DNA from 3 places in the Sinorhizobium sp. CCBAU 05631 genome. Region 2 is predicted to be linked to each of the others. Evidence: predicted binding sites of a transcription regulator. Region 2 holds the regulator's gene; each other region holds the start of a gene.
The links. Region 2 encodes PhoB, which activates phosphate uptake and scavenging genes when phosphate is short. Its sites were predicted from a motif close to TGTCATNNANCTGTCAT; they were not measured.
Positions count from the first base shown of each region.

Region 1 (4,859 bases), 760 kb from region 2:
GCTTAGCCGTGCCCCGACCGTGCTCTTCAATGAGAAGGTGATGTGCGGCCTCGGCAAGGGCATCGACGCCACCGGCCGGATGGAGGAGGAGAGCGTTCAGCGGGCGCTGAAAGCGCTGCACCGGTTCCGTGCGCTGTCCGACCAGGCCCGCGCCACGCAAATGTATGTGCTGGCGACGGCCGCCGCGCGCGAGGCCTCGAACGGCGCCGCCTTTATCGAGAAGGCGGAAGCCATTCTCGATCAGAAGGTTCGGATCCTCACCGGCGAGGAGGAAGCCTATTACTCGGCCATGGGCGTCGTCAGCGGCTATCACGATCCGGATGGCATCGTCGGCGACCTTGGCGGCGGTTCGCTCGAACTGGTCGAGGTCGAGGGCAGGCGCATCGGCAACGGGATCACCTTGCCGCTCGGCGGCATCCGGCTGTTCGAGCACAGCAACGGCTCCCTGAGCCGGGCGCGCACCTGGGTGCGGAAGTTCATGAAGGGCGCGGATCTACTGGGGCGGGGTACCGGGCGCACCTTCTACGCCGTTGGCGGAACCTGGCGCGCCATCGCCAAGCTGCAGATGGAAATGCGTGGCTATCCGCTGCACATGATGCAGGGCTATGAGATCTCCTATGACGAGGCGATGGCGATCCTGGCCGAAGTGATCGAGCCCAAGACCCTGAAGCCCTCCGCCTTCGCGACGATTTCCAAGAGCCGTCGCAGCCTCTTGCCATTCGGCGCCGTGACGATGCAGGAGGCGATCTCGATCATGAAGCCCGAGCGCATTTCGTTTTCGGCGCTTGGCGTTCGCGAAGGCTACCTCTACTCGCTCCTTTCCGACGACGAACGCCTTCAGGACCCGTTGCTGACCGCTGCCGACGAGATCGCCATCCTGCGCGCCCGCTCCCCGGAACATGCGCGCGAGCTTGCCGAGTGGACCGGGCGGATGGTGCCGCATTTCGGCATCGAGGAAGCCGAGGAGGAGCGCCGTTACCGCGAGGCCGCCTGCCTGCTGGCGGATATCAGCTGGCGCGCGCATCCGGACTATCGCGGCCTGCAGGCGTTGAACATCATCGCGCACTCCGCTTTCACCGGCATTACCCATGCCGGCCGCGCCTATATCGCGCTTGCCAATTATTATCGTTTCGAGGGGCTCAACGACGACGGCGCCACCAGCCCGCTCGCCGGCATCACCACGCCGCGCCTGCTCGAACTGGCAAAGCTGCTCGGCGGCCTGTTGCGGGTTGCCTATCTCTTCTCCGCCTCGATGCCGGGCGTCGCGCGCCATCTGACCCTGCGGCCGTCGCCGCGGCCGGAGGTCGATCTCGAATTCGTCGTGCCCGCGGCCTATCTCGATTTCGAGGGCGAACGTCTCGACGGCCGCCTGCAGCAACTGAGCCGGCTGACGGGCAAGAAGCTCGCTTTCCACTTCGAGAGCTGAGCGGTCACCAAGCGGCGTCGTTTCAGATGGTGGGAACGGTCGCGCGCGGGTCTCCACGCGCGACCGTTCGGTTATTCGGCTTTCAGGAAGTCGCCGACTTCGAGCAGCACGAATTCGTTGTCGTCTGCCTTGTCGAGCGCACGTCCGGCGGAGAAGGGCAGGTTGTTGTCGTTGCCGACGATGATATGCGCGTCGTCGACGCGATCGACGTTCTCGATGGTGACGAAAGGCATGTCATAATAGCCGTCGCCGCCCTGGCGCTTCCTGTTGTCCGGATCGGAAATCTTCAGGAGGTCGATGTAACCGATCTTGCGCACGGCCTTGCCGACATACTCATCGTCCATCGCGATCTTGTAGACGCGCTTCAGCTTCGACCCGACCGCGAAGCAATCCGGCTTCGGATCCTTGGGATCGGCGCAGGCCTTGTCGACGGTGCCGGCACCATTGTCGCGCTCGATTACCAGCGCCGACTTTTCGTCGAGCATATTGAAGTCGCCGATCGCCTCGCCGCCTTCGGCGAGCGGATAGAGCCAGCTACGCCCGGTCCAGGCCTTGGCTGCGGCATCGAGCTCGACGATGCGGAGCGCCGGGCGGCCATCCGCCTGTTCGACCGTTTCGCCGTCGGTCCAGATCGGCCCCTCGAGCAGGCCGTAGAGTTTGGTGCCGTCCTTGGACAGAGCCAGACCTTCATAGCCGCCGGAGCGCTTGAGGTTGAAAGCGGGCGCCCTCTTCGACGGGTCCGCCTGGAGCGTCAGCGTCGGATTGTCCGGCGACAGCACCGGCTTGCCGTCCACCGTCGTCGGGATCACGTCGGTGAGCTTGCCGGTCGTGTCGAACTTCAGCACGTAGGGACCGAATTCTTCGCCGATCCAGAAGCCGTCGGCGACCGGCTGGATCGACTCGACGTCGAAGTCTCCGCCGGTGAGATAGCGTGTGGCAGAGCCTTCCATGACGATCGGGAAGGGCGTCTTGCGGTCGGGATCGGACAGGAAGACGGTTTTCAATGCTTCGACCTTGCCGGCGTCCCAGTCGATTTTCAGATGATGCAGCATCAGCATCGCGTCGGTCGAATTGAGCTTGTTGCCGAAGCCATTGTCCGAAAGGCTCCAGAAAGTGCCGTCCGGCATCGCCTTGATGCCGGAGAAGCCCTGCATCGGCTGGCCGTTGAAGGGGAGAGAAAGGCCGGTCGGGCGGACGCCGTCCTTGCCCGCTACGCTGCCGAGCTCCGTCGCGCGCTTGCGGTCGACGGTCGAGAACTTGCCCGAAGTCATGAGGTATTCCGCCGCATCCGCAGGCGCGGCAATGATCGTATTGGCCGGCAGGACCGCATGGGCCTTCAGTGTCGCCGGAAAGGCCTTTTCATCGGCGAGCGCGGTGGTCGCCGACAGGAGCGTCAAGGCGACGGCGAGGATGGATTTCGTCATCAAATTCACCTGGGTTCGAGCTGTTGGGTTCGAGCTGTATCGCTTCCCGATAGGCGGCTTTGATGACGGCGAGTTGACGCTTCTCTGACAGGCCGGTGAAGCTTTGATGACGGCCATACCGGCCGCCCATGGGAGCGAAGACGGTGCCTCCCGGCGCGCGCTACAGTTGCACGGCGCGCAGAGAGAATACCCCGAGTTTCTGGCCGCGTCCCTTGATCTCGTGCTCTCCCAGGTCCTCGCTTCTGACGAAGGTCGGCAGGCGCATGCGCCGCAACAGATCGGCGGAAATCAGCACCTGCCGATCGAGCGTTCGGCAGAGACCTTCGAGACGCGCCGTCGTGTTCACGGTGTCCCCGAAATAGGTGATCTTGTGCCTGTCGACGCCGATTTCGGCGGCAACGATCGTTCCTCCGTGGAGGGCCGCGCGCAGGCGTGGGACCTCGCCGTACACCTTGTGCCAGCGGGAGGCGGAAGCTTGAACCTGGTCGAGAATGTCGAAGACGCAGCGAATGCAGGCGGCGTCGGCCACGGCTCGGTCGAAAGGCCAGGTGATGACCGCGGCGTCGCCGATATAGTCGTCGATGGAGCCGCGATAGCGCAGCACCGGATCGGCGAGCTCCGCAAACAGCTTTCCGAGATATTCCTGCATCTTGAGGTCGCCGAAGCGCTCGGCATAGGCTGTCGAGCCGGCGACGTCGATAAACAGGAATACGCGTTCCTCCTGCACCGGCTTGCGGTAGCGTCCCATCAGCAAGCTCATGAAGACGTCGCGGCCGAGCAGTTCCCGCACCCGCAACACGAAAATGATCGGACCGGAAACGACGAGCGCATAGACGAGCACATTGAAGGAGGGCACCATCGCCTCGCTCCAGGATTGCTGAAGCACGCCCGTCATCTTCAGCACCACCCCCGCCGCGACGAAGCCGAGATTTTCGACCGCGAAATAGACGGCGATGGAGGACAGGAGAAAGGCTGGTGTCGGAAGGCTGTGGATCGCCCTGTAGAGGCGCCGCAGGATGATGCGGCGTTCAAAGGCAAGGACCGGCATGCAGATGAACACCGCAAAGGTCGCGCCGATCAGCGCTCCGTCGCCATAGACGACCCATGCATAGGCCACGCCGCTGCCGGCAAGAACCAGAAGCAGGAAAATGAATTCGAGCGTGGAAAATCTCCAGCGCATGCGCGATGGCCTCGGGAATCAAACAGCGGAAGGATGGCCGCGCCTGCGGAAGTCTCATTCGCGGCAGTGCGAACACCTGATCCGTTGAGTCGGATCAGCATTTCAATTCGTCTGGCTAAGACCGGATTCGGGCGGAAAGGTGTTGGCGGCTGCCGCCGTTCAACCGCCGATTTCCATCGCCTCGATCTTCTTTCCGACGAAGCGAAGCGCCACCTCGCCATTGATAAGCTTCAGCGCCATGTCGCCGAAAAGCTCCCGGCGCCAGCCGTGCAGCGCGGCGACGTCGGCCTTTTCGCCTTCGGCGGCGATCCGATCGAGATCGTCGCTGCTGGCGATGATCTTGGCCGCCACGCCCTCCTTTTCGGCGATGAGCTTCAGGAGCACTTTGAGCATCTCGCCCGCTGCCGCAGCGCCCTCCGGCGCGTGGTTCTGGCGCGGCAGGCGGGGCAGATCGGCCTTCGGAAGCGCCAGCGCCTCGGTGACCGCCTCGATGATCGCGGTCCCGGCAGCGGAACGCTCCCAACCCTTGGGAATGGTCCTCAGCCGGCCGAGTGCTTCCGCATCCTTCGGCTGCTGCTGGGCGATCTCGTAGATCGCGTCGTCCTTGATGATTCGGCCGCGCGGCACGTTGCGGGCCCGTGCTTCGCGCTCGCGCCAGGCGGCGATCTTCTGCAGCACCGCCAGCTCGATCGGCTTTCTGACGCGCATCTTCAGGCGCTGCCAGGCATTCTCCGGGTGAAGATCGTAGGTCTCCCGGTTCTCCAGAATGGCCATTTCCTCGGCCAGCCAAGAGGAGCGTCCTTCCCGCTCGAGCTCCGCCTTGAGATAA
Region 1 covers NZ_CP023063.1:895,219-900,077, forward strand. Annotated here, with positions in the region: gene ppx (exopolyphosphatase) at 1-1,426, shown strand, start outside; gene SS05631_RS04290 (esterase-like activity of phytase family protein) at 1,498-2,850, opposite strand; gene SS05631_RS04295 (adenylate/guanylate cyclase domain-containing protein) at 3,011-4,030, opposite strand; gene rnd (ribonuclease D) at 4,190-4,859, opposite strand, start outside.
Region 1: a site for PhoB is predicted at 2,946-2,962, ahead of SS05631_RS04290 (esterase-like activity of phytase family protein). Genes of this name have one in related genera too.

Region 2 (4,859 bases):
TGAGCGAGGCAAGCCCCTGGCGGAACACCAATCCCACGTCGCGGACATTCTCCAGGAAACCATCGGCCAGGACGACATCGAGCACCGCATTGCCGACCGCCATCGCCAGCGGATTGCCGCCGTAGGTGGAGCCGTGGGTGCCGGCCACCATGCCGGCCGCCGCCGCTTCCGTTGCCAGGCAGGCGCCGAGAGGGAAGCCGCCGCCGATGCCCTTGGCGACGGCCATGATGTCCGGCTTGATGCCCGACCATTCATGCGCGAAGAGCTTGCCTGTGCGGCCGACGCCGCACTGGACCTCGTCGAGGATCAACAGCAGCCCGAACTCGTCGCAGAGCGCGCGCAGTTCCTGCATGAATTCTTTCGAAGCGAGGCGAATGCCGCCCTCGCCCTGGATCGGCTCGACCAGGATTGCAGCGGTCTCGTCGTTGATCGCGGTCTTGACGGCGGCGATGTCGCCGAACGGCACCTGATAGAAGCCCGGAGCCTTCGGCCCGAACCCTTCGATGTATTTCTGCTGGCCGCCGGCGGCAATCGTCGCGATGGTGCGGCCGTGGAAGGCGCCTTCGAAGGTGATGATGTGGAACCGCTCCGGATGGCCCTTGGCGAAATGGTAGCGGCGCGCCGTCTTGATCGCACATTCGAGCGCTTCCGCACCGGAATTGGTGAAGAACACTCGATCGGCGAAGGTGACCGCCGTCAGCCGCTGCGCCAGGCTCTCCTGGCCGGGAACATCGTAGAGATTGGACACATGCCAGAGCTTCTCCGCCTGCGCTTTCAGCGCTTCGACGAGATGAGGATGGGCATGGCCGAGCGAAATGACCGCGACGCCGGCTGCAAAGTCGAGATAGCGGGTGCCGTCTTCGGCAATCAGCCAGACGCCCTCGCCTCGCTCGAAACGCAACGGCGCACGCAGATAGGTGTCGTAGAGCGGCGTTGTTGCGGCCATGATCAGCATCTCCTTCGTCATCGGCATCGCTGTCGGACGTATCGGCCCGACAAAAATCAAAAATGCCGCCTTTCGGCGGCGCAGGCACTATTCCCATATCGCGGCGCAATGTCAACAAAACCAAGGCTTGCAACAGTCGCGCCGGCCCGGATTCCGCACCGCGAAAAAATCCCGATGCGGGGCTTGCAAAAATGCAACTATCCGACAGCAAGTTGGGGAAAACTGCGAAATCGATTCGGCGCGATTCCGGCGACTCTTGCCACGGAGTCACCCGGCCGGTAGGTTAATATTCAATTACTAGACGCATGCGGCGGACCTAGTCACCAAAATAGTTATCGCGTTGTAACTCCGGGGCTTTTCCGGAGAACGGTGATGGATTCTGCCATCCCAACGCCGAGAACGGGGAGTGCAGACATGAACTGGACGGACGAGCGGGTTGAGAAGCTGAAGAAGCTATGGTCCGAGGGCCTAAGCGCGAGCCAGATCGCGGCGCAGCTGGGAGGCGTCAGCCGTAACGCGGTGATCGGCAAGGTTCATCGGTTGAGCCTGCCAGGCCGCGCCAAGGCCGGCGGAGCGACAGCGGCGGCTCGTCCCAAGCGGACGACCTCGGCGCCCCGCGCCCCGAACTACGCGGCACGCGCCGTGACCCGGACGGTTACCCGCGCTGCCGGCACGGCCGTGCTCAAGGAAGAGGTCGCCGTCGATCTGGTGGCGGAGCAGGATCTCGCACTCGACACCAACATTGTCGTGCCGATGTCGCGCCGGCTGGAACTCACCCAGCTGACCGAGCGGACCTGCAAATGGCCGATCGGCGACCCGCTCAAGGAAGAATTCCACTTCTGCGGCAACGACTCGCCGGAATCCTCCCCCTATTGCAGCTACCACGCTCGCCTCGCCTACCAGCCCTCGGCCGAGCGGCGCCGCGCGCGCTGATCGGTCGGAGCAATAACAAATAACGCATGAAGGGGCCCGTCGGGCCCCTTATCACTTTGGAACGCCGGAAGAGCAGCGCAAGCGTCAGCTTTCCAACGAATAGCCGGCGCCGCGCACCGTCCTGATCACATCGGGCATATTGGAGAAATTCAGAGCCTTGCGCAGCCGGCCGACATGGACGTCGACCGTTCGCTCGTCGACATAGATGTCGTGCCCCCAGACGCCGTCGAGCAGCTGCGAGCGGGAGAAGACGCGGCCTGGCGAGGCCATCAGGAACTCCAGGAGCCGGAACTCCGTCGGGCCGAGCCTCACTTCGCGGGTGCGACGATGCACGCGATGGGTTTCGCGGTCGAGCTCTATGTCGCCGCAGCGAAGCACCGTCGACAGCACTTCAGGCTTCGCTCGCCGGAGCATCGCTTTGACCCGCGCCATCAGCTCCGGCGTCGAGAACGGCTTGACGACGTAGTCGTCGGCACCGGTCGCAAGGCCTCGCACCCGCTCGCTTTCCTCGCCGCGCGCCGTCAGCATGATGATCGGCAGCCGCTCGGTCTCCGGGCGCTGTCGGAGACGGCGGCAAAGCTCGATGCCGGAGACGCCGGGCAGCATCCAGTCGAGGATGAGAAGGTCGGGCAAGCGCTCCTGCAGGCGGATCTCCGCTTCGTCGCCGCGAAAGATCGTATCGACCTCGAAGCCCTCAGCCTCGAGATTGTAGCGCAGCAGCACGCTGAGCGCTTCCTCGTCCTCGACAACGGCTATCTTCGGCAACATTCAGTTACGACTCCTTGCCTAGATTCATGATTGGCGGGTGTCCCCTCAGTCGGTGACGGATCCGAGCGTTGACGTCATGTCGTCCTTCGGCCGCTCGCCCTGCGGCTGGGCGCCCGTCGCCATGTAGTAGATGGTTTCGGCGATATTGGTGGCGTGGTCGCCGATACGCTCGATGTTCTTGGCGCAGAAAAGGAGATGCGTGCAGGGGGTGATGTTGCGCGGATCCTCCATCATGTAGGTCAACAGCTCGCGGAACAACGAGGTGTAAATCGCGTCGATCTCCTCGTCGCGTTCGCGGATGCTGTTTGCCTTCTCCGGCGAACGCGAGGCGTAAACGTCGAGGACCTCCTTGAGCTGGATCAGGGCGAGTTCGGCGAGGTGCTCGAGACCGCGCGCCAGCTTGCGCGGAATGCCGGAGCCGGCAACCGCGATGACGCGCTTGGCAGTGTTCTTGCCGAGGTCGCCGACGCGCTCGAGATCGGCGGCGATCCGGATCGACCCCATGATCTCGCGGAGATCCGCGGCCATCGGCTGTCGCTTGGCGATGGTGACGATCGCCTTTTCGCCGATCTGGCGCTCGGCGTCGTCCAAGATTGCATCGTCGGAAATGACCTTCTGGGCGAGCGCCAGATCGGAATTCACCAAAGCCCGGACGGAATCCGCCACCATCTGCTCGGCCTGGCCGCCCATCTCCGAGATCCGGCGCGTCAGATATTTAAGCTCTTCGTCGAAGGCTGTCGTTATGTGGGGGTGAGACATCTACGGTTCCTCGAGGGCGCACTCTTCGCGGTGGGTTTTCGGGCGATCAGCCGAAGCGGCCCATGATGTAATCCTGGGTGCGCTGGTCGTCCGGATTGGTGAACATCTTGTCGGTGTCGTTCTCCTCGACGAGATTGCCGAGGTGGAACATGGCGGTGCGCTGCGAGACGCGGGCCGCCTGCTGCATCGAGTGGGTCACGATGACGATGGTGAAATTGGCGCGCAGCTCGTGAATGAGCTCTTCGACCTTGGCCGTGGCGATCGGGTCGAGGGCCGAGCAGGGCTCGTCCATGAGAATCACTTCCGGGCTGACGGCAACGGCGCGGGCGATGCAGAGGCGCTGTTGCTGGCCGCCGGAAAGACCCGTCCCCGGCTCCTGCAGGCGGTCCTTCACCTCATTCCACAGGCCCGCCTTCCGCAGGCTCGTTTCGACGATCTCATCGAAATCGGCCTTCGTGCGGGCCAGGCCGTGGATGCGCGGCCCGTAGGAAACATTCTCATAGATCGACTTTGGGAACGGATTGGGCTTCTGGAAGACCATGCCGACGCGGGCGCGCAGTTCCACCACGTCGATCGACGGATCGTAGATGTCGTCCTCGTCGAGGGTGATCCGGCCGGTGACCCGGCAATTCTCGATCGTGTCGTTCATGCGGTTGAGCGTCCGCAGGAAGGTCGACTTGCCGCATCCGGAAGGACCGATGAGCGCCGTCACGGTATTCTCGCGGATATTCAGGTTGACGTCGAAGAGCGCGCGCTTCTCGCCGTAATAGACCGACACATCCTTACCGATCATCTTCAAGGGCACCGTGTTCATTTTCTGGTCCAGAGCCTTTTCGACTGCAGCTTCCGACATGATGTTCATAGTCCTTACCCCACTACCAGCGACGCTCAAAGCGACGCCGCAACAGAATTGCGCCGAGGTTCATGATGACGAGGAAGATCAGCAGGATGATGATCGCCCCCGAGGTACGCTCGACGAAGGCGCGCTCAGCCTCGTTCGCCCACATGTAGATCTGCACGGGGAGCGCCGTGGACGGTTCGAGCGGCGAGCCCGGATAGTCGACGACGAAGGCGACCATGCCGATCAGGAGCAGCGGCGCCGTCTCGCCGAGGGCGTGCGCCAGGCCGATGATCGTGCCGGTCAGGATGCCGGGCATGGCAAGCGGCAGCACATGGTGGAAGATCGTCTGCATCTTCGAGGCGCCGAGGCCGAGCGCGGCGGAGCGGATCGACGGAGGCACGGCCTTCAGCGCGGCGCGCGTCGCGATGATGATCGTCGGTAGCGTCATCAGGGTCAGCACGAATCCACCGACGAGGGCCGCCGAGCGCGGCATGCCGGCGAAATTCACGAAGACGGCGAGACCGAGAAGGCCGTAGACGATCGACGGCACGGCGGCGAGATTGTTGATGTTGACCTCGATCAGGTCGGTCAGCCGGTTCTTCGGCGCGAATT
Region 2 covers NZ_CP023063.1:134,419-139,277, reverse strand. Annotated here, with positions in the region: gene SS05631_RS00645 (aspartate aminotransferase family protein) at 1-946, opposite strand, end outside; gene SS05631_RS00640 (GcrA family cell cycle regulator) at 1,361-1,879, shown strand; gene phoB (phosphate regulon transcriptional regulator PhoB) at 1,964-2,647, opposite strand; gene phoU (phosphate signaling complex protein PhoU) at 2,693-3,406, opposite strand; gene pstB (phosphate ABC transporter ATP-binding protein PstB) at 3,453-4,268, opposite strand; gene pstA (phosphate ABC transporter permease PstA) at 4,282-4,859, opposite strand, start outside.

Region 3 (4,859 bases), 1.6 Mb from region 2:
CAGGGAGCCGACTTCGTCGACCTCGACGGCCCGCTGCTGCTTGCACAGGACCGCAGCCCGGGGCTTCGCTACGAGGCCTCGCTCGTCTTCCCGCCCGAGCCGAGCCTGTGGGGCTGAAGATACCAGCCGGCATAGGCGAAGCAGCATCCGCATAGCGCCACGACCGACATCGAATAGAAGCCGGCGACACCGAACCAGGCGTAAAAGTAGCCCGACAGGAAGGTGAAGATCGCCGTGAAGATGCCGGTGTAGAAAAAATAGAGGCCCTGGGCGGAGGCCTCCTGCTCCTCGGCGACGCGCTCGACCAGCTTGTGCTGCATGCCGGTGTGCATGATCGCATAGGTAAAGGCGTGCAGGCACTGGAGGACGAAGTAACCGGTAAAACCGAGGTCCATCGGAAAGATCAGCCAGCGCGCGACCGCCAGCAGGCAGCCGGAGAAGATCATCGTCCAGACGCTGAAGCGCCTGGTAATGGCCTTGGCAAAGAAGAACATCAGCACTTCCGCCGCCACCCCGGCACTCCACAGCGCCCCGATCTGCGTGCCGCTATAGCCGATCTGCTGCCAATAAATGGCAGAAAACGCGAACAGCATCGCATGGCTGCTGTTGACCAGCGTGACGCCGATCAAAAGCAGCTGCAAATCGGGCTGCCGCAGCGATTGCGGCGGCGCTTCGGTGATTGCCGTGATCGGCGAAGGCCTGCGTGGGCGGCCGATGCGCGGAGCTGCGCAGGCCATCGCAACGGTCAGGCCGAAACCGGCGGCCATCGCCGGCAGCACCATTGCACCGCCGATGAGGCCGGTCATCCAGCCGCCGAGCATCGTCGCACCAATAAAGGCGATCGATCCCCAGACGCGCATCTGCGCATAGTCAAAACCCCAGCGGCGCACGCCCGAAAGCGCGATCGCCTCGACGATCGGGAGGTAAGGCGAATAGGCGGCCGACTGCAGCGCATAGATCACCAGCACCGGCCAGAAGTCCTTGGCGAAGAAGAGGACGAAGGCGAGTGCAAGCGAGAGGCAGGCCGACCAGATCAGCACGATCGTGCGCTCACCGAGCCTGTCCGCCAGCACACCCGCCAATGGCGCCGTGATGACCCGGATGAACATCGGCACGGCGAGGACCACGCCGATCTCGAAATCGCTCATCGACAAGCCGTTGAGCCAGACCGGGAAATACGGCATGGCGAAGCCGTTGACGATCAGCGGCGCGCAGAAGAGCAACGCGATGCGGAGCGCGAAATAACGCGGCGGAGGCCCCAGGACGGGGGGCGCGGATGCGGGAATCATGGGAGGACCTGATGGCTGTGCGCAACCCCTAGCACGAATATCCGCCAGCTCGCCAGCCGCTAGTTTTAGCCACTTTGGTGGGGCTCAGGCCTGGTACCGAGGACCTCAGGCTGCCCGCGGCGCGGCCAAAGTCACGGGCAAGCCATCGGCCGAGGTTTCCACCGCCACTCCGCCGCGCAGGCTATGCCAGGTGAGCAGTTCCATCGTGCCGTCGAAATGCTCGGCGATCGCCGTGCAGCTTTCGACCCAGTCACCGGTGTTGATGTAGCGGATCTCGTCGATGTCCTCGATCACCGCGTGATGGATATGCCCGCAGATCACGCCCTGGGCGTTATGCCGGCGGGCTTCCTCCGCAACGACCCTCTGAAACTCGCCGATGAAATTCACCGCGTGCTTGACCTGCAGCTTCGCCCAGGACGAAAACGACCAATACGGCATGCCGAGGCGGCGGCGAATGGCGGCAAGGCCGATATTAATAGCGATTGCCGTGTCGTAGGCCCAGTCGCCGAGATAGGCGAGCACACGCGCGTTGCGCACGACGACGTCGAATTCGTCGCCATGCAGCACGAGGTAGTTGCGCCCGTCCGCGCCCTGGTGCATGTGGCGCGCCGCGACCTCGATACCGCCGAAGTGGACGCCCGGAAAATCCCTCATGAACTCATCGTGGTTGCCGGGAATGTAAATAATGCGCGAACCCTTGCGCGCCTTGCGCAGGAGCTTCTGAACGACGTCGTTGCAGGACTGCGGCCAGTACCAGCTCCGCTTCAACCGCCAGCCGTCGACGATGTCGCCGACGAGAATGATAGTCTCGGCCTCATGGTGGCGCAGGAAATCGATCAGGTAGTCCGTCTTCGCCGCCTTCGAGCCCAGATGGACGTCGGAGATGAACAGCGTCCGCAATTTCCGCACCGGATTCTGTTGAGATCCCGATATCGCAACCATGAGATCCTCGCCTTCTCGAGCTTTGTCTCGCCTCGTCAAAACCAGACTCGTGTTTCAGGAAGATGACACCGGAATTCGGCGGGCCGGATCGGGCTGATGAAAAGCGCTGCCGTGAAACTGTACGCGGGCGGGAATTCGTGCCAAAAGGCCCCGATCCAGAAACGGGGATGTGACGGCATGACCACGGGCGAAATAGCGAAACCTCAATCGGCTCCGGCGAGCGGAGACATCGACCAGCAGGCACTCTTCTTCCACCGCTACCCCCGTCCGGGCAAGCTAGAGATCCAGCCCACCAAACCGCTCGGCAATCAGCGCGATCTGGCGCTCGCCTATTCGCCCGGCGTCGCAGCCCCCTGCCTTGCCATCAGGGATGACCCGGCGAGCGCCGCCGATTTCACCGCCCGCTCTAACCTCGTCGCCGTGGTCTCCAACGGCACCGCCGTGCTCGGCCTCGGCAATATCGGTCCCCTGGCCTCAAAACCGGTGATGGAAGGCAAGGCCGTCCTCTTCAAGAAATTCGCCGGCATCGATGTCTTCGATATCGAGATCGACGCGCCGACCGTCGAACGCATGGTCGACGTGGTTTCCGCGCTCGAGCCGACCTTCGGCGGCATCAATCTCGAAGACATCAAGGCTCCGGAATGTTTCGAGGTCGAGCGCCGCTTGCGGGAGAAGATGGACATTCCCGTCTTCCATGATGACCAGCACGGAACGGCGATCATTGTCGCCGCCGCCGTCCTGAACGGCCTGGAACTCGCCGGCAAGGACATCGCCAAGGCGAAGATCGTCGCCTCGGGCGCCGGCGCTGCCGCCCTTGCCTGCCTGAACCTTCTCGTCACCCTTGGCGCCAAGCCCGAAAACATCTGGGTCCATGACCTGGAGGGTCTCGTCTATAAGGGCCGCGAGGTTCTGATGGACGAATGGAAGGCCATCTACGCGCAGGACAGCGCCAATCGCGTGCTTGCCGACAGCATCGGCGGCGCCGACGTTTTCCTGGGACTTTCTGCAGCAGGCGTCCTCAAGCCCGAACTGCTCGCCCAGATGGCCGAGAAGCCGCTGATCATGGCGCTCGCCAACCCGACACCGGAAATCATGCCGGAAGTGGCGCGCGCCGCGCGGCCGGACGCGATGATCTGCACCGGACGCTCCGACTTCCCGAACCAGGTCAACAACGTCCTTTGCTTCCCGCATATCTTCCGCGGCGCGCTCGATTGCGGCGCGCGCACCATCAATGAAGAGATGAAGATGGCGGCGGTGCGGGCAATCGCCGGCCTGGCGCGCGAGGAGCCGTCGGATGTTGCGGCCCGTGCCTATTCAGGGGAAACGCCGGTCTTCGGACCCGACTATCTCATCCCCTCGCCCTTCGACCAGCGGTTGATCCTGCGCATCGCTCCGGCGGTGGCCAAGGCTGCAGCCGAGAGCGGCGTCGCTACCCGGCCGATCCAGGATTTCGACGCCTATCTCGACAAGCTCAACCGCTTCGTCTTCCGCTCCGGCTTCATCATGAAGCCGGTCTTCGCAGCCGCCAAGAACGCCCCCAAGAACCGCGTCATCTTCGCCGAAGGAGAAGACGAACGGGTGTTGCGCGCCGCCCAGGTGCTCTTGGAAGAAGGCACGGCCAAGCCGATCCTGATCGGCCGTCCGCAGATCATCGACACCCGCCTCCGCCGCTATGGCCTCAGAATCCGTCCCGATGTCGACTTCGAGGTCGTCAATCCGGAAGGAGATCCGCGCTATCGCGACTACGTCGAAGAATACTTCACCCTTGTCGGCCGTCTCGGCGTCATCCCGGAAGCCGCCCGCACGATCGTCCGCACGAATACGACGGTGATCGGTGCGCTGGCGGTCAAGCGCGGTGAAGCGGACGCATTGATCTGCGGGGTCGAAGGGCGCTACAGCCGACACCTGCGCGACGTTTCACAGATCATCGGCAAGAAGCCGGGCGTACTCGACTTCTCGGCGCTAAGCCTGTTGATTTCCCAGCGCGGTGCGACCTTCTTCACCGACACCTATGTGAGCTTCAGCCCCAGCGCCGAGGAAATCGCCCAGACGACCGTGATGGCCGCCGGCGAAATACGCCGCTTTGGCATCACGCCGCGCGCTGCCCTTGTTTCCCATTCGAATTTCGGATCGCGCGAATCCGAGAGCGCCGCCAAGATGCGCGCCGCGCTCAAGCTCGTCCGCGAGCTGGCGCCCGATCTCGAGGTCGACGGCGAGATGCACGGGGACGCAGCCATCTCCGAAACGCTGCGCGAGCGGGTGATGCCGAACAGCACGCTGAAGGGCGAAGCCAATCTGCTCGTCTTCCCCAATCTCGACGCCGCCAACATCACGCTCGGCGTCGTCAAGACGATGACGGACAGCCTTCATGTCGGGCCGATCCTGCTCGGCTCGGCGCTGCCGGCCCACATCCTTTCCCCCTCCGTCACCTCCCGCGGCGTCGTCAACATGGCGGCTCTTGCAGTGGTCGAGGCAAGCCATCCCGCCTGAGGAATGGCTCTCCGGTCTATCGCGCTTTAGGTATTTCCGCGGCAGCTTGCCGCGGAAATACAACCATGCATTGATCTAGTGAAAAGACTTGCACCGATTACGAAATATAGCACTAGACAAAAACCGGCAGGCTAAACC
Region 3 covers NZ_CP023063.1:1,742,590-1,747,448, forward strand. Annotated here, with positions in the region: gene dgcA (N-acetyl-D-Glu racemase DgcA) at 1-117, shown strand, start outside; gene SS05631_RS08630 (MFS transporter) at 69-1,289, opposite strand; gene SS05631_RS08635 (UDP-2,3-diacylglucosamine diphosphatase) at 1,395-2,231, opposite strand; gene SS05631_RS08640 (NADP-dependent malic enzyme) at 2,409-4,721, shown strand.
Region 3: a site for PhoB is predicted at 2,283-2,299, ahead of SS05631_RS08635 (UDP-2,3-diacylglucosamine diphosphatase). Genes of this name have one in related genera too.